Regions from separate parts of the Citricoccus sp. NR2 genome, predicted to be linked through region 2. Evidence: predicted binding sites of a transcription regulator. Region 2 holds the regulator's gene; the other holds the start of a gene.
The links. The regulator HrcA, encoded in region 2, represses chaperone genes, less so after heat shock. The targets are predictions, from matches to a motif close to TTNGCACTCGNNNNNNNCGAGTGCNAA.
Positions count from the first base shown of each region.

Region 1: a site for HrcA is predicted at 6,129-6,155, ahead of groES (co-chaperone GroES). Genes of this name have one in related genera too.

Region 1 covers NZ_CP115154.1:1,722,002-1,730,506, forward strand. Annotated here, with positions in the region: gene O1A05_RS08165 (glutamate--cysteine ligase) at 1-410, opposite strand, end outside; gene O1A05_RS08170 (siderophore ABC transporter substrate-binding protein) at 737-1,762, shown strand; gene O1A05_RS08175 (ABC transporter permease) at 1,872-2,918, shown strand; gene O1A05_RS08180 (iron chelate uptake ABC transporter family permease subunit) at 2,911-3,993, shown strand; gene O1A05_RS08185 (iron ABC transporter ATP-binding protein) at 3,990-4,745, shown strand; gene O1A05_RS08190 (THUMP-like domain-containing protein) at 4,752-6,083, opposite strand; gene groES (co-chaperone GroES) at 6,297-6,593, shown strand; gene groL (chaperonin GroEL) at 6,700-8,295, shown strand; gene O1A05_RS08205 (2-hydroxyacid dehydrogenase) at 8,406-8,505, shown strand, end outside.
Region 2 covers NZ_CP115154.1:2,252,347-2,260,851, reverse strand. Annotated here, with positions in the region: gene O1A05_RS10555 (16S rRNA (uracil(1498)-N(3))-methyltransferase) at 1-537, opposite strand, end outside; gene dnaJ (molecular chaperone DnaJ) at 530-1,651, opposite strand; gene hrcA (heat-inducible transcriptional repressor HrcA) at 1,722-2,735, opposite strand; gene O1A05_RS10540 (DUF3097 domain-containing protein) at 2,902-3,768, shown strand; gene O1A05_RS10535 (DUF4870 domain-containing protein) at 3,881-4,282, shown strand; gene O1A05_RS10530 (DUF808 domain-containing protein) at 4,307-5,353, opposite strand; gene hemW (radical SAM family heme chaperone HemW) at 5,451-6,722, opposite strand; gene lepA (translation elongation factor 4) at 6,739-8,505, opposite strand, start outside.

The DNA of each region.
Region 1 (8,505 bases), 530 kb from region 2:
TAGATCACCATCTGCCGGCCCCACCACTGGGTGCGGTCCAGCATTTTCCCGTAGCGGTCAGCCGGAGAGACCGGCTCGTGCAGGGCCTCGGCGAACGGGTGAGAACCCTGGCTGTAGAGATGTGCCCCGTGGCGCTGCGCCACCGAAATCACTCGCTGCGCCGTCGACGCCAGCTGGTCCAGTCCCTCGCTGACGGTGGAACACACCCCGGTCACCAACTCCACCGTGTTCATCAGATATTCGCCGGTGACATGCCCGACGACGATGCGGTCGGCCTCCGGGGTTGAATTCAGTTCGGCGATCACCTGCTCCGCCACCGGCCGCAGTGCACCGGTGTCGGGATCCACGAGCGCCAGCTCCCATTCCAGGCCCAGCGTGGAGGCGGGCGATGAGGCGAAGGTCAGGGACATGGTCGCTCCTGGGGTGCGGGGTGCTCTCGGATTCTTCAGGTCATCCTACTGGCCTCACACACCGGGCAAGCACACGTCATCTTCGGGACCCCAAGTGTGTGGTGTTGAACACATTTTGACTGTGGTCGCGGGGAGATTCCGCAGTCCGAGGTGCGTGTCATGCTGAGATCAACCTCGATTAATAGGCGGTTCATCCCTAGACTATTTCGTGTTAGGTTTACCTTGGCTTACACGGCCTGGTCGTCATGGCTGGTTTTAGACCGCGCGAACACTGAAGAAATCTGACGTTCATACCGAACACACTTGGGAGATACATGATGAAGAAGATGAGTCGCACTCGGCTCGGAGTGATGGCATTCGTCACCGCCGCCGCACTCGGCCTGACCGCCTGCGGCGGCGACGCTTCCGGCGATGGCGCCGGTGACGCCGAAGCGACCACCACCGAGAACGCAGCCGCCGAAGGTGGCGAAGCCGCCAGCGACGTGACCGATATGTCCGGCAACACCGTCGAGCTTCCTGCCGACCCGCAGTCGATCGTGGCCACCGACAACCGCATCTTCGGCACCCTAGCCGACTGGGGTGTCGAGCTGACCGCAGCTCCCGTGGACCTGATGCCCGAGAACGACCAACTGGCTGCTTACCACGAGAACTCCGACATCGTGAACCTCGGCAACCACCGCGAGCCCGACATGGAGGGTGTCGTGGCGGTGGAGCCCGACCTGATTCTCAACGGTCAGCGCTTCACCCAGTACGCCGAAGATCTCCAGGAACTGGCACCGGATGCGGCCTTCGTGGACACCAACATCGACATCGAAGCCAACCCGCTCGACGAGCAGTTGCGCGAACTCACCACGCTGTTGGGCGAGGTCTTCGGCCAGCGGGACTCCGCCGAGCAGCTCATCGCCGACTTCGATGAATCCATCGAGCGCGCTCAGGCTGCCTACAACGAGGAGTGGACCGTGGCCGGTCTGATCACTACCGGCGGCGACATCAACTACTCCGCACCAAGCACCGGCCGCGCTGTTGGCCCCGTGTTTGACGTACTGGACCTGACCCCGGCGCTGGAGCAGGATGGCTCGACCAACCACCAGGGCGATGATATTTCCGTGGAAGCTATCGCTGACGCCAACCCCGAATGGCTGATCGTGCTGGACCGCGACGCCGGCACCGGTGACGCCCAGGCCAACTCCGCTGAGGAACTGCTCGAAGAGTCTGAGGCCCTGCAGAACGTTCCGGCCATCCAGGAAGGCAATATCGTCTACCTGAACCCGGACTTCTACACCGCTGAGGACATCCAGCACTACACCGAGCTGTTCAATGATCTGGCGGACGCCTTCGAGGCGGCCAGCTGATCGCTGAGCTGAGCTAATAACCCACGCGGTTGGTCCACCGGCCGGAAGCGGGAAACGGCTTCCGGTCGGTGATTGCGTGCCGGGGGAGACACACCATGAGGGGCATGAGATGAGTACGACCATTGACGACGAGGCCGCAGTCGAGCGCGCTTCCGTCCCGCTAGGGGCGGAGAAGGATCCGCCGAGTGAGCTGGCAGAGCGAAAGTCCCTGTGGTCGCAGGCGTGGCCCCTGCTGATCGGTGTGGTGATCACCGGCGGGCTCGTGTACCTCTCGTTGCACATCGGCGTTTTTGATATTGCTGGCCACGAAGATGGTCAGGAGATGTTCTTCATCACCCGCGTTCCCCGGACCATCGCCCTGGTCTTGGCCGGTGCGGCCATGGCCATGTGCGGGCTGGTGATGCAGCTGATGACGCAGAACCGGTTCGTGGAGCCCTCGACCACGGGCACCACCGAGTGGGCCGGACTGGGACTATTGCTCACGATGATCCTGCTGCCGAACCCTTCAATTTTCGTGCGGATGGTCGGCGCCATCATCTTCGCCTTCATCGGCACCGTGGTCTTCTTCCTCTTCTTGCGCCGGGTGACCCTGAAATCCTCACTGATCGTCCCGCTGATTGGCATCATGCTTGGTGCGGTGATCGGATCCGTCTCCACCTTCCTGGCGCTCCAGACCGACATGCTCCAGCAGCTGGGCATCTGGTTCGCCGGCTCCTTCACCGGGGTGGTGCGCGGCCGGTACGAACTGTTGTGGATCGTCGCGATCGTCACCGTGCTCGTGTTCATCATCGCCGACCGGTTCACCGTGGCCGGGCTCGGCAAAGAGGTCGCCACCAACGTCGGGCTGAACTACAATGCGGTCATCTTCACCGGCGTGTCCATGGTCGCCATCGTCTCCGGCGTCGTGACCGTGGTGATTGGCGCTCTGCCCTTCCTCGGGCTCATCGTGCCGAACATCGTCTCGCTGTTCCGCGGCGACAACCTGCGCTCCAATCTGCCCTGGGTCTGTCTGGTGGGCATCTGCATCGTCACCCTCTGCGACATCATCGGTCGCACCATCATCATGCCCTTCGAGATTCCGGTTTCATTGATCCTGGGGGTGCTGGGCGCCACCGTCTTCGTGATCCTGCTCGTCAGGAGGCGTCGTCATGTCTGATGTTCTGAAGCCTGCGGAGTCCACCTTCGAACTGGACTCCTTGCGCGGCGCTGGCGAGGCGACCTCCACATCGGCCCGACGGACCGGCGCCTTCATGGATGCCAGGCACCGCCGCCGGTACATCCTGATCATGACCGGCCTGAGCATTGCCGCAGTGGCGATCACCTTCGGTTTCCTCGCTTACGACAATCCGATGGACTTCGGTACGCCGGGCTTCTGGAAGATTGCCGAGATGCGGGCCACCAACCTCATCGTGATGATCATCGTGATCGCGTGTCAGTCCTTCGCCACCGTGTCCTTCCAGACGGCCACCTCCAACCGGATCATCACCCCGTCGATTATGGGTTTTGAGTCCCTGTACCTGGCCGTGAATACCGCGGTCATCTTCTTCTTCGGTGCAGGCGGGGTCACCATGGTGCTGGGCGTGGGCGCCTACCTCGGACAGATTCTGCTGATGATCGGCTTTGCCGCCGCACTGTATGGTTGGCTACTTTCGGGCCGGTTCAGCAATATCCACATTATGTTGCTCGTCGGCGTGGTGATCGGCGGCGGTCTGGGATCGATGTCTACCTTCATGCAACGCATGCTCGACCCCAACGAGTTCGACGTGCTCTCGGCCCGGATGTTTGGCAATATCTCCAACGCCTCCAGCGAATACTTGCCCTACGCCATCCCGATGGTCGTGGTGTGCTGTGTCATCCTGTGGCTGCGGGCACGGAAAATGAACGTCATCGCCCTGGGCCGCGACACCGCCAACAACCTGGGGCTGAACCACCGTCGCGAAGTGATGATCACCCTCCTGCTCGTTTCCATCCTCATGTCTGTGACGACCTCGCTGGTGGGTCCGATGACCTTCCTCGGCTTCCTCATCGCCACCCTGGCGTATACATTCACGGACTCCTACGACCACCGGCTCATCCTGCCCATGGCGTTCCTGCTGGGATACGTCATCTTGGCCGGGGCTTACTTCATTCTTCGCAACTTCTTCTACGCTCAGGGAGCGGTCACCATCATCATCGAACTCATCGGTGGTCTGGTCTTCTTGATCGTGGTGATGAGAAAGGGACGACTGTGATCACTCTCGAGAATGTCTCGCGGCGCTACAGCGACTCCGTCACGATCGGACCCGTCGACGTCGAGATTCCGGCGGGCGGAATCACCGCGCTGGTGGGACCCAACGGTGCCGGAAAATCCACGATCCTCACGATGATCGGCCGCCTCCAGGAGGTCGACACCGGCACTATCCAGGTGGCCGGTCTCGATGTCACTAAGGCTCGCAGCAAGGACGTGGCTCAGACGCTGGCGATCCTGCGTCAGGAGAACCACTTCGTCACCCGCCTCACTGTGCGCCAGCTGGTGGGCTTCGGCCGTTACCCGTACTCCAAGGGCCGCCTGACGCCGGAATGTGAGCGTCAGATCGATCTTGCCTTGGGGTTCCTGGAGCTCACTGATCTGCAGGATCGTTTCCTCGACCAGCTCTCCGGTGGGCAGCGCCAGCGGGCCTACGTCGCCATGGTGCTGGCTCAGGACACCGACTACATCCTGCTCGACGAACCCCTGAACAACCTCGACATGAAGCACTCCGTGCGCATGATGAAGCAGTTGCGACGCGCCGCCGATGAGTTGGGGCGCACCGTGGTCGTGGTGCTGCACGACATCAACTTCGCGGGTCGATATGCGGACCGCATCCTGGCGATGAAGAACGGTCAGGCGGTGCATTTCGGCACGCCCGAAGAGATCATGCGCGACGATGTGCTCAGCGGCATCTTCGAGACTGACGTCTCGGTGCGCGACGACGCCGGTCTCCCGCTGGCGGTCTACTTCTAGGACGGATTAGACCGGCTCGACCACCACGGCGAGCCGGTCTTCGCCCACACGAGTGAGAACCAGGGTTGCCGTGCGCGGAGCAGGCGTGGAGCCGCCGGACTTCTGCTGCTTCTTCTTTTGACCCGACATCAGCAGTCGGCGCAGTTCCTCGGGCACCACATCGACACCGCGTTTCTTGATGTCGAGTCGCGTCATCGACTGCTCCTGCACCCAGCGGCGCAGCCCCTTGACGCTGTATGGCAGCACGTCCAGCACCCGGTAGCCGGTAGCGAACGGCGTAGACACGGGTTCATCGGCGCAGAAATAGGCGATGTGTTCGTCCAACATTCGCCCGCCCACCGAACCGAAGGTATCGGCCACCAGCTGTCGGATGAGCCCGGAACGGATCACCGCGGAATCAGGCTCGTATAAGTACCCGGCGATGCCCTCGCGCCCGGACACCGGCACCTCCGGGTCATCGTCGAAATCAGCGGCGCTGATCAGCTCGCTGGTGCTTCCTGCCGCATCGATCACCAATGCGCCGCGACGTACATCATCTCGACGCACCGCGTTGAACCACAGCACGGTTTCCAACAGTGACCCATCCACCGAGATCCACTGCGCTTCTGCGGTCTCCGGAATGGCTGCATGGGGTAGGCCCGGGCCCAATTTGACCCCCACTGGGGCTCCGGTGCCGGCCAGGCGCTCCACGAAGGACAGGGGAGGCGAGAACGCCGCGGGATCGAAGATTCGTGTCGAGCCCCCGGTGGTGTCTGCGCTGGAGCCATCGAGCACTCGCCGTGCCGGATCCAACCAGTACGCCTCCGGGCGTGAGCTCTCGTCCAGCCCGTCGTGCCAGTCCATCGCGTCGGCACAGATAACGGTGGCGTTCGGGAACGGCATGAGATTAATCATGGCCGCCGCCGCAGTGGACTCGTCCATCTCGACCGCGGTGACATTCAGATCCAGGGCGGCCATGGCTAGGGCGTCAGCGCCCAGTCCGCATCCGAGGTCTGCCACGGATGTCACCCCGGCGTCCTGGAATCGGTGAGCGTGCCGGGCCGCCACCGAGAGCCGGGTGGCTTGCTGTAAGCCGTCGTCGGTGAAGACCATGTGATCGGTGAACGGGCCGAATTTCTCCACCGCTCGGGACCGTAGCCGCAACTGGGTGAGCACCGCGGCCACGGTTTCTGGGTCGTGTCCCTCGCCGCGTAACTGGGTGGACCAGCGTAGGGCATCCTCGTCGCGGTAGGCGCGATGGTCGCCGAGCTCATCCGAGAGTCGCCGTAGCAGCTCCCACCCCTCGGGGCGCAATACGGGGGCAAGCGCCGAAGCGCCGGTGGTGGAGGAATCAGTCACCACTCCACGGTACCGCCGTCTGTAGCCGCTTAGGTGAACGCAACACTGGCACTCACCTTGACCGAGTGCTAAGTCTCGGCTTAGAGTCGGATTAGCACTCGAGCATAGCGAGTGACAAAGCCTTGAAGGACTAGCCATCCGGCACCCGCGACGACGGTTGGCTCGCCCCCGGCGCACAACAGATTTATGGAACTACAGAAGGAGAGTGCGGACATGGCCGTCTCTATCAAGCCCCTCGAGGATCGTATTGTTGTCCGTCCGCTGGAAGCCGAGCAGACCACCGCTTCCGGTCTGGTCATCCCGGACACCGCCAAGGAGAAGCCCCAGGAGGGCACCGTGGTGGCAGTGGGCCCCGGCCGCGTGGCCGACAACGGTGAGCGCATCGCCGTGGACGTGAACGAGGGCGACGTGGTGCTGTTCTCGAAGTACGGTGGCACCGAGGTCAAGTACGGCGGTGAGGAGTACCTGGTGCTCTCCGCTCGCGACGTGCTGGCCGTCGTCACCAAGTGACTCAGCAGCGCTGATTAAGACCACCTGAGAGCGGGCCCGGTCGGCCACCGGCCGGCTGGGCCGCTCTACTTCAGACGTCAGAACAGATTTAGAGGAGTAACAACACATGGCAAAGCAGCTGTTGTTCAACGACGACGCTCGCCGTGCGCTACAGGCCGGTATCGACAAGCTCGCCGATACCGTCAAGGTCACCCTCGGCCCCAAGGGCCGCAACGTGGTGCTCGATAAGGCCTGGGGCGCACCCAACATCACCAACGACGGTGTGACCATCGCCCGCGACGTGGAGCTTGAGGACCCTTACGAGAACATGGGTGCTCAGCTGGCGAAGGAAGTCGCCACCAAGACCAACGACATCGCCGGTGACGGCACCACCACCGCCACCGTGCTGGCCCAGGCTCTCGTGAACGAGGGCATGCGTCTGGTGGCCGCCGGTGCGGCCCCGAACGAGGTCAAGAAGGGCATCGAGGTGGCCACCGCCGCCGTCGAGAAGCGCCTGCAGGAGAACGCCCGCGACGTCGAAGGCAAGAATGTGGCCCACGTGGCCGCGATTTCGGCTCAGTCCGACGAGGTCGGCGAGCTGCTGGCCCGCGCTTTCGACACTGTCGGCGCCGACGGCGTGATCACCATCGAAGAGTCCTCCACGACCTCCACCGAGCTGGAGATCACCGAGGGTATGCAGTTCGACAAGGGCTACCTCTCCCCGCACATGGTCACCGACGCCGAGCGTCAGGAAGCCGTGCTGGAGGATGCCTACATCCTGCTGAACTCCGGCAAGATTTCCAACGTTCAGGAGTTCCTGCCGCTGCTGGAGAAGATCCTGCAGGAGAAGAAGCCGCTGTTCATCATCGCCGAGGACGTCGAGGGCGAAGCCCTGTCCACCCTGGTGGTCAACAAGCTGCGCGGCACCCTGAATGCCGTGGCCGTGAAGGCTCCGGGCTTCGGTGACCGCCGCAAGGCCATGATGCAGGACATCGCGATCCTCACCGGCGCACAGGTGGTCTCCCCGGATCTGGGCATGAAGCTGGATCAGGTCGGCACCGAGGTGCTCGGCTCTGCTCGCCGTATCACCGTGACCAAGGACAACACCACGATCGTCGAGGGTGCAGGCTCCGCGGACGACGTGGAGGCACGCGTGGCACAGATCAAGGCTGAGATCGACGCCACCGACTCTGACTGGGACCGTGAGAAGCTCCAGGAGCGCCTGGCCAAGCTGGCCGGCGGCGTGGGCGTCATCAAGGTCGGCGCTGCCACCGAGGTGGAGCTCAAGGAGCGCAAGGCCCGCATCGAGGATGCCGTGAACTCCACCCGCGCTGCTCTGGAAGAGGGCATCGTGGCGGGCGGCGGTACCGCACTGATCAACGCCCTGTCCGTACTGGACGAGGATGCTGATGTGTCCGCGCTCTCTGGCGATGCGGCACACGGCGTCGACGTCGTCCGTAAGGCCCTGGTGCAGCCGCTGCGCTGGATCTCCCTGAACGCCGGCGAAGACGGCTCCGTCGTGGTCTCCAAGGTGGCCCAGCTGGAGCCCAACCACGGCTTCAACGCCAAGACCGGCGTCTACGGCGACCTGCTCGCCGACGGCGTCATCGACCCGGTGAAGGTCACCCGCTCTGCCCTGCAGAACGCCGCCTCCATCGCGGCTCTGGTGCTGACCACCGAGACCCTGGTGGCTGACAAGGTCGAGGATGAGGACGAAGACTGATCCCCGCTGATCACGTTGAATCCCAGGTGACCGATTCTGGTCACTGATTCGCGCTCAATGCCCTGCTGGACCTGGTCCGGCAGGGCATTGTCGTGGGTAGGATGAAGACCATGTCGGAATTGCTGAACCTGCCTGCCTCTGCCCTCGACGCCTACCGTGGCGCGGTCCTCTCTATCGGACGCCAGCATCCGCTGGTCGAGGAGGAGCTCG
Region 2 (8,505 bases):
GGCGTTCTCGTCCAGGACGAGAACTATCGTGTCGCTGGCCACCAGGCCCGCAATGTCGGTGCCGGTCACGGGATCGCGCAAGGTAGGAACCCGAGTGCGGCGGGCCTGCTTGGCCGCCGTTTCCAGGCTCGTCCGCCATTTAGCCAGCGTTTTGTCGATTTTGTCGGACTTCAGCCGGACCACCGAGCGCTGAGCCTCCCACGGGATGACGGCGTCGACACCCACTTCAGTGGCCGTCTGGACGCCCAACAGGTCCCGGTCGCCTTTTGCCAGCGCCTGGACCAACACCAGACGCGGCTGCGCTTCGGGGGTGCTCCCCCACTGCTGGATCGTCACGGACATTGCGACGGCCGAGGTATCCGAGACCACGCCGGTGGCGTACTGCCCGCATCCATCGGCGACCAGTACGGTCTCCCCGGCCTGCAGCCGCATGGCTTTCACCGCGTGGGCGGATTCAGCCGAGCCGAGCCGTACCTGGTCGCCTTCTTCAAGACCAGCCAGGCTGCCGGCGGGCACCAGAAACAGCGGATCAGTCACGGTTACGCCAGTTCTCCTTGAGTTTGGAGAACAGCCCGCGAGTCTCGACCTGTCCGTGCACGATGTCTTCATGGCGCAGCTGGGCCAGCTTCTCGAGGAGCTCGCGCTGTTCGTCATCCAGCTTGGAAGGGGTCTCCACGCGCAGGGTCACCTTCAGATCGCCGCGACCGGTACCACGCAAGCGGCCAACGCCGAGTCCCTTCAGGGTGTGCACTTCGCCGGACTGGGTTCCGGGCTTGACCTTGATGGACTGCTCCCCGTCAAAAGTATCCAGGGTGACCTCGGTGCCCAGCGCCGCGGCCGTCATCGGCAGCGACATGGTGGCGGTCAGGTGCACGCCATCGCGGGTGAACACGTCGTGATTGCGGACGTCGATCTCCACGAACAGGTCACCATTGGGCCCCCCGCCGATACCGGCCTCGCCGCGCCCGGCGAGCTGGATGCGGGTGCCCACGTCCACACCGGCAGGGATCTTGATGGTCATCGATGCACGATCGCGCACTCGACCCTGCCCACCGCATTCGTGGCAGGGGCTGGGGATGGTGGTGCCGAAGCCACGGCACTGCGGGCACGGCTCAGCGGTCATCACGGTGCCCAGAATGGAGCGGACCGGGCGGCGTACTTGTCCCTGTCCGGCACAGTGGCTACAGGTCTCCGGAGAGGTACCGGGCTCGCAGCAGGTGCCGTTGCACGTCTCGCAGCGCACCGCGGTGTCGACCTCGATGGTCTTGTCCACGCCGAACACGGCGTCGTGGAGGTCGATCGGAACGGTGATCAGCGCATCCTGACCGCGCCGGGCACGGCTTGCCGGACCGGAGGCCTGTCCGCCACCAAAGAATGTCTCGAAAATATCGGAGAAGCCGCCGAAGCCGCCCGCACCACCGAAGCCGCCTGCGGCCTGTCCGTTCTCGTTACCCGTGGCGTCATAGTTGCGCCGCTTGTTCTCGTCCTGAAGCACATCGTAGGCGCGGGAGACGTTCTTGAATTCCTCAGCCGCCTCGGGTGAGGGGTTGTGGTCCGGGTGCAGTCGGCGGGCCTTCTTGCGGTAGGCGCGTTTGATCTCCTCGCGGGTCGCCTCGCGAGAGACACCCAGAACCTCATAGTGGTCAGCCACGGTGTCGAGTCTTCCTTCCAATCGGTGAAACGTCAGTTATGCGTGCGTGCCGGGATCCTCTTCCGGCGCGCTACTGCGCGAGAATGCGGGACAAATAGCGGGCGACAGCGCGCACTGCGGCCATCGTTCCGGGATAGTCCATGCGGGTCGGACCTACCACGCCCAGCTTCGAAATCTGGCCGGGGCCATATCCCGCGGCGATCACAGAGGTCTCGGCGAGCGAACCCGAATTCTCGGTGCCAATGCGTACCGAGAGTCCGTTGAGGTCTTGGTCCATTTCCGTGAGAAGCTTCAGCAACACGACCTGCTCCTCGAGGGCTTCCAAGATCGGTCCGATCGAGTACGGGAAGTCCCCCGGGGTGCGTGCCAGGTTAGCAGTGCCGGCCAAGATGATGCGATCTTCTCGGCCAGTGGCGAACAAGGCCTCCAGCGCCTCTCGCAAGGAACCGGCGAGGTGTTGTTCGGTCGGCGGAATCAGCTCCATCGCCACTTCCATGGCGGCCGAGGCATGCGCTGGCCCCACTCCCTGAAGGTGGCCAAGGAACGTCTGCTTGACGACGTCGAGGTCCGTCTCCGTGAACGGCTCCTCGATGGCGACGGTGCGCTGGTCCACTTTGCCGGAGGAGAGGATCAGTACCACCAGCACCCGGCCGTGTCCGAGCGAAACCATTTCCAGGTGCCGCACCGTCGCGGAGTCGAGGTGTGGATACTGGAGGATGGCGACCTGCTGGGTCAGCTGGGCAAGCAGCCGCACGCTGTGGGCCATCATGTCGTTGATGTCATCAGTGGCGTCCAAGAGCATCTGGACGGCGCGTTTCTCGGCCGCCGAAAGCGGGCGCACATCCGAGATCCGATCGACGAAGAGCCGGTAGCCCTTGTCCGTGGGGATGCGTCCAGCGGAAGTATGCGGGGCGGCGATCAGTCCTTCTTCTTCCAGCGCCGCCATGTCATTACGCACGGTGGCCGAGGACACTCCCAGATCGTGTCGATCCACCAGCGCTTTGGACCCCACCGGCTCACGGGAGGAGACATAGTCTTCGACGATCGCTTGCAGAACCTTCATTCGACGCGGCAATTCAGACATGTTCACCCCTCCTCAACCGAGTCAGCTGTCATTAGCACTCACTATTGCTCAGTGCTAAGTCTAGTACGTCAACGGCGCCCATTGCATCGTGGCGCTGCGGGTGTCGGAGCCCACCCGATGGTAGCGTCTCTGGCGTTCGGATTGGCGTTGATCGAAGGAGACACCGATGAATTGGGATTCCTGGGGTCCGGGTTCTCTGGACCCGCGGGCCAGCAAGCGCGAGGTGCGCGATGTCCCGGCCCAGGTGGGTGAGGTCATCGAGGAGTCCGCGTCCGGCTTCACCGGCGCGATCATCCGCACCGAACGTTCCGGCGGAGTGCATCTTGCCGTGTTGGAAGACGGACGCGGTACGCGTCGTTCCTTCCCGTTGGGTCACGGATTCATGATCGACGGCGAACCGATCCGGTTGGTCCCCTACGTGGCCGCCACCCGCTCCGCACCCCGACGTACCGCCTCCGGCTCCGTGAAAGTAGAACAGCATCGGGCCCGCGTTGCGCGCGCCTCTCGGATCTGGGTAGAAGGTGTCCACGACGCCGAACTGGTGGAGAAAATATGGGGCGACGACCTGCGCGTCGAGGGTATTGTCGTGGAACCGCTTCACGGGGTCGACGATCTCGCTGGCGCAATCCGTGATTTCTCCCCTGGTCCGCAGCGCCGCCTGGGCATTCTCGTGGATCACTTGGTCGCCGGTTCGAAGGAAGAACGCATCGCCCGCGAGGCCATGGCGGTACCGGGCTCAACCGGCAACGTGCTGATCGTGGGACATCCCTATGTGGACGTGTGGCAGGTCATCAAGCCTCGGGTGCTGGGTTTCGAGGCGTGGCCCGAGATTCCCCGTGGTCAAGATTGGAAGACCGGGATCCTTCGGTGGTTGGGGTGGCCGCACTCTACCAAGGAGGATGTGGGTCTTGGCTGGAAGCGCTTGTTGAGTCAGGTCACCACCTACGCAGACATCGAACCATCCCTGTTGGGGCGGGTCGAGCAGGTCATCGATTTCCTGACCGAGCCCGGTCAACTGAACGACGACCAGTGATTCCCTGAGAGTTTTTCGAGCGCCCTGTGTACGCGTCCGGGGAGCCCAGATTTACCGGTAAACTAGTGGCCGACATCCGCACGAAATCTGCAGACAAAGGACACGGTGAACTGTGGCTCAGCATCCTGGCTACCCCCGCGGCGACGCATCGGAGAACTCCAGCTCGACCTCGGCTCGGCCGCTGACCCCTCAAGAAGACCGCCAGTGGGCCATGCTCAGCCACTTTGGCGCATTCCTCGGCGCAATTCCTTCCCTCGTCATCTTCATGGTGATGCGTGACCGTGGACCCTTCACGGCCCAGGAATCCAAGGAAGCACTGAACTTCACTCTGCCCCTCACCGTGGTTGCCGTGGTTGCCAACCTGCTGGCGCTGCTCCCGATCATCGGTGCCATCTTCGGAGTCGTCGCGGTGCTCTTGTGGCTGTTCATGACGATCTCCGGGGTGGTGGCCGGGATTGAGGTCAACAAGGGACGACCTTACCGCTACCCGTTTAACCTCCGCCTGATCAACTGATGTCGGTCGGACTGACCCAGCGGGTCAGTTCTCGGTTGGATGCTGATGACCGGCGCCGATGGCGCCGGGCGTTTTGCCACCCAGCGCCGCGCGCTTCGCGCCCTGCGCCGACGCGGCACCCTTACTAGCTTCGTGGTCCGTCGTTGTGTCGTCGCTGTCCAAACCGTGGCTCCAAGGCGTGAGCGACCACAACCCCGCCAGGATCGCGCCCCAGATAGCGCCGACCACAAGGGACAGCGCGGTGTTGACCAGCCACGCCAAGAATCCGGCCGGAACCAGCACCTCAGCCCCGTGGATGAGGTGATAGGGCATTGAGAAGCCCAATTCGTCCATTCCCACCACCATGATGTGTCCGCCAACCCACAGCATGGCCAGTGTCCCGATCACGCCGATGGTGGCGAGGACCTTGGGCATCGCGGTGACCAAGCCGCGGCCAAAACTCGCCCACCGGGGACGGTGGCCAGTGGCGAGCTTCAGCCCAATGTCGTCCATCTTCACCAACAAGGCAACCACGCCGTACACGACCGCGGTGATACCGATACCAACGATGATCAGGATGATGGCACGTCGCCAAAAAGTCTCATCGGCAACCTCATTGAGGCTAAGGACCATGATTTCGGCCGACAGGATGAGGTCGGTAAAAATAGCTGCCTTGACGAGAGTATCCTCATCACGAGGCTGCTCATGATCGGCCCCGTGGCCCTTGTGAGATCCGCCGCGGAACTTCTCGATGGTCTTCTCCATGCCTTCAAAGCACAGATATGAGCCGCCGAGCATCAGCAACGGTGTCAGCGCCCAGGACAAAAATTCGCTCAAGAGCAGGGCAACTGGCAGGATGATCACCAGTTTGTTGATCAGGGACCCGCGGGCAATCCGCCAGATCATCGGCAACTCACGAGCCGGCTTCACGCCCTCGACGTACTGCGGAGTCACCGCCGTATCGTCGATGACAACACCCACGGCTTTGGTGCTGGCCCGGCCGGCCGCCGCGGCCACATCGTCGACGCTGGCCGCCGCTGCCCGGGCGATAGAAGCGACGTCGTCGAGCAGAGCAACCAAGCCCCCGCTCATGCGCCGAATCCATTCGTAGGCACCGCCAGGTGAGAGTGCAAGAAAGTCATGGGCTCAGCATACGACCCGGTGCCGAAAACGTGCTGATGATGATTGATCAGAATCCTGCGAGTCGGCGGGTGATGGCGTCATCGAGCAGGCGTCCCTGCAGGGTAGGAATGATACGACCACGCAACGCTGCGGCACCGTCAATGAGTCCGTCGGCAATGAGCTTGGTGATCTCCGCCCGATCCAAGGGCTCGTCATCGTCGAAATCTGCGATGGCCAGTCCTTCCGATAGACGCACGCCCAGCATGATCCGCTCCAGCCGGCGAGCCTCTGCGTCGGGGGTTTCGCGTCCGATCGCCGGAGAAACTCCGGTCCTTAAACGCTGAGCGTAGGCCGCAGGGTGCTTGGCATTCCAGAAGCGTACCCCCGCTAGATGCGAATGCGCTCCGGGACCCACACCCCACCAATCTTGGTCCCGCCAGTAGGCGACGTTGTGGCGACCTTGGTTGATGCCGCGCCGGTCTGGATCGTGCGCCCAGTTTGAGACTTCGTACCAGTGATAGCCGCGTTCAGCCAACACGGTGTCGGCCAGCAGGTACTTGTCCGCTTGGTCGTCCGGATCAGTATCTGCTTGGGTTCCCCTCCGGACGGCGGCACCGAATTTGGTGCCTTCTTCAACGATGAGCCCGTAAGCGGAAATGTGGTCCGGTTGTAGCTGAAGCGCAGTATCGAGCGTGGTGCGCCAGTCTTCAAGGCTCTCCCCAGGTGTCCCGTAGATCAGGTCGAGCGAGACTTCCAGCCCGGCCTGCCGCGCCCAGGCTACGGCCGTTGGCACGTTCTCGGGACGATGAGTGCGCTCAAGAGTGTCCAGCACGTGGTTCACTGCAGACTGCATACCGAAGGAGACTCGGGTGAATCCGCCCTCGGCTAGCTTCCATAGCGACTCCCGAGTGACCGAATCGGGGTTTGCTTCCGTGGTGATCTCAGCACCCTCGGCGATGCCCCATTGAGAACGGGCAGCATCGAGAATGCGCACCAGGTCCGCGGCCGGTAACAGCGTTGGGGTGCCTCCGCCAAAGAAAACGGTGTGCAACTGACGCGCCGGAATATCCGAGGCGTTCATGACGTCGGCAGCGAAGGCAATCTCAGCGATGGCTGTATCTGCGTAGCTGGTCCGGGACGCTCCGGGGCCCAGGTCTTCTGCCGTATAGGTGTTGAAGTCGCAGTAGCCACACCGAACCGTGCAGAACGGCACATGAACGTAGAGCGAAAAGGTCCGCGCAGCCCCGGAGCGTTTGGCGATCTTAATGGTCTGCGCTACCGTGTCCGGCAGTAGTCCGTCGGTCGGAGCCGGATCCGCGGTTATCGGAGTTCCTGGCACAAATTCCTCGTCAGACTCACTTCTTGGCGTTGGCTTGGTCGCCACCACCGTCGGAGGACAGTGCAGCAATGAAGGCCTCTTGCGGCACTTCGACGCGACCGACCATCTTCATCCGCTTCTTGCCTTCCTTCTGCTTTTCCAACAACTTCCGCTTACGAGAAATATCGCCGCCGTAGCACTTGGAGAGGACATCCTTGCGGATGGCCCGGATATTCTCACGAGCGATGATCCGGGAACCAATAGCCGCCTGGATCGGCACCTCGAACTGTTGCCGAGGAATCAGTTCCTTGAGCTTCCCGGTCATCATGACCCCGTAGGAGTATGCCTTGTCGCGGTGGGTAATCGACGAGAAAGCGTCCACGGCATCGCCCTGCAGCAGAATATCGACCTTGACCAGGTCCGCTTCTTGGTCCCCATCGGGCTGCCAGTTCAGCGATGCATATCCCTTGGTACGGGATTTGAGCTGGTCAAAGAAGTCGAAGACAATCTCGGCCAACGGAATCCAATAACGGATTTCAACGCGTTCTTCAGAGAGATAGTCCATGCCGCGCAGGTGACCGCGCTTGGACTGGCACAACTCCATGACCGCACCGATGTACTCGCTGGGGACGATCACCGTGGCGGAGGCCATCGGTTCCTGAACCGAGAGGATCTTCCCTTCGGGGAATTCCGAGGGGTTGGTCACGGTGACCACGGACTTGTCCTCCGTGGTGACTTCGTAGACCACGTTCGGCATGGTCGAGATGAGATCGAGGTTGAACTCTCGCTCCAGGCGCTCGCGAATAATCTCCAGGTGTAGTAGACCCAGGAAGCCCACTCGGAAGCCGAAGCCAAGAGCAACCGAAGTTTCTGGTTCGTAGTTCAAGGCGGCGTCGTTGAGCTTGAGCTTGTCGAGAGCGTCACGCAACGTTGGGTAGTCGGAGCCGTCGATCGGGTACAGCCCGGAGAAGACCATCGGCTGAGGCTCGTCATAGCCACCAATGTGAGTCTCGGCCGGCTTGGCGTGGGAGGTCACCGTGTCGCCGACCTTGGACTGGCGCACATCCTTCACACCGGTGATCAGGTAGCCGACCTCGCCGACGGACAGACCCTTGGTGGGCTGCGGCTCGGGCGAGGATACACCGATCTCCAGTAGGTCGTGGGTGGCTCCGGTCGACATCATCTCGATTTTTTCGCGAGGAGACAGAGACCCGTCCACCACACGCACGTAGGTCACCACACCGCGATAGGTGTCATAGACCGAGTCGAAGATCATTGCGCGAGCTGGGGCGTCCACCTGACCTTCGGGAGCAGGCACGTCCTGGACCACACGATCAAGCAACGCATCGACACCGACACCGGTCTTGCCCGAGACACGCAGCACCTCGTCGGGTTCGCAGCCAATGAGGTGGGCGATCTCTTCGGCGTAGCGATCCGGATCGGCGGCCGGCAGATCAATCTTGTTAAGCGCAGGAATGATGGTGAGGTCATGTTCCATGGCCATATAGAGGTTGGCTAGCGTCTGTGCCTCGATACCTTGGGCGGCGTCGACCAGGAGGATCGCGCCTTCGCACGCAGCCAGCGATCGTGATACTTCATAGGCGAAGTCCACGTGGCCTGGAGTATCGATCATGTTCAGCGCGTAGTTCGTGCCGTCGACTTCCCAGGGCATACGCACGGCCTGGGATTTGATGGTGATACCGCGTTCGCGTTCGATATCCATGCGGTCCAGGTACTGGGCCTTCATATCGCGGGGCTGAACAACTCCAGTGGACTGCAACATCCGGTCAGCCAGAGTGGACTT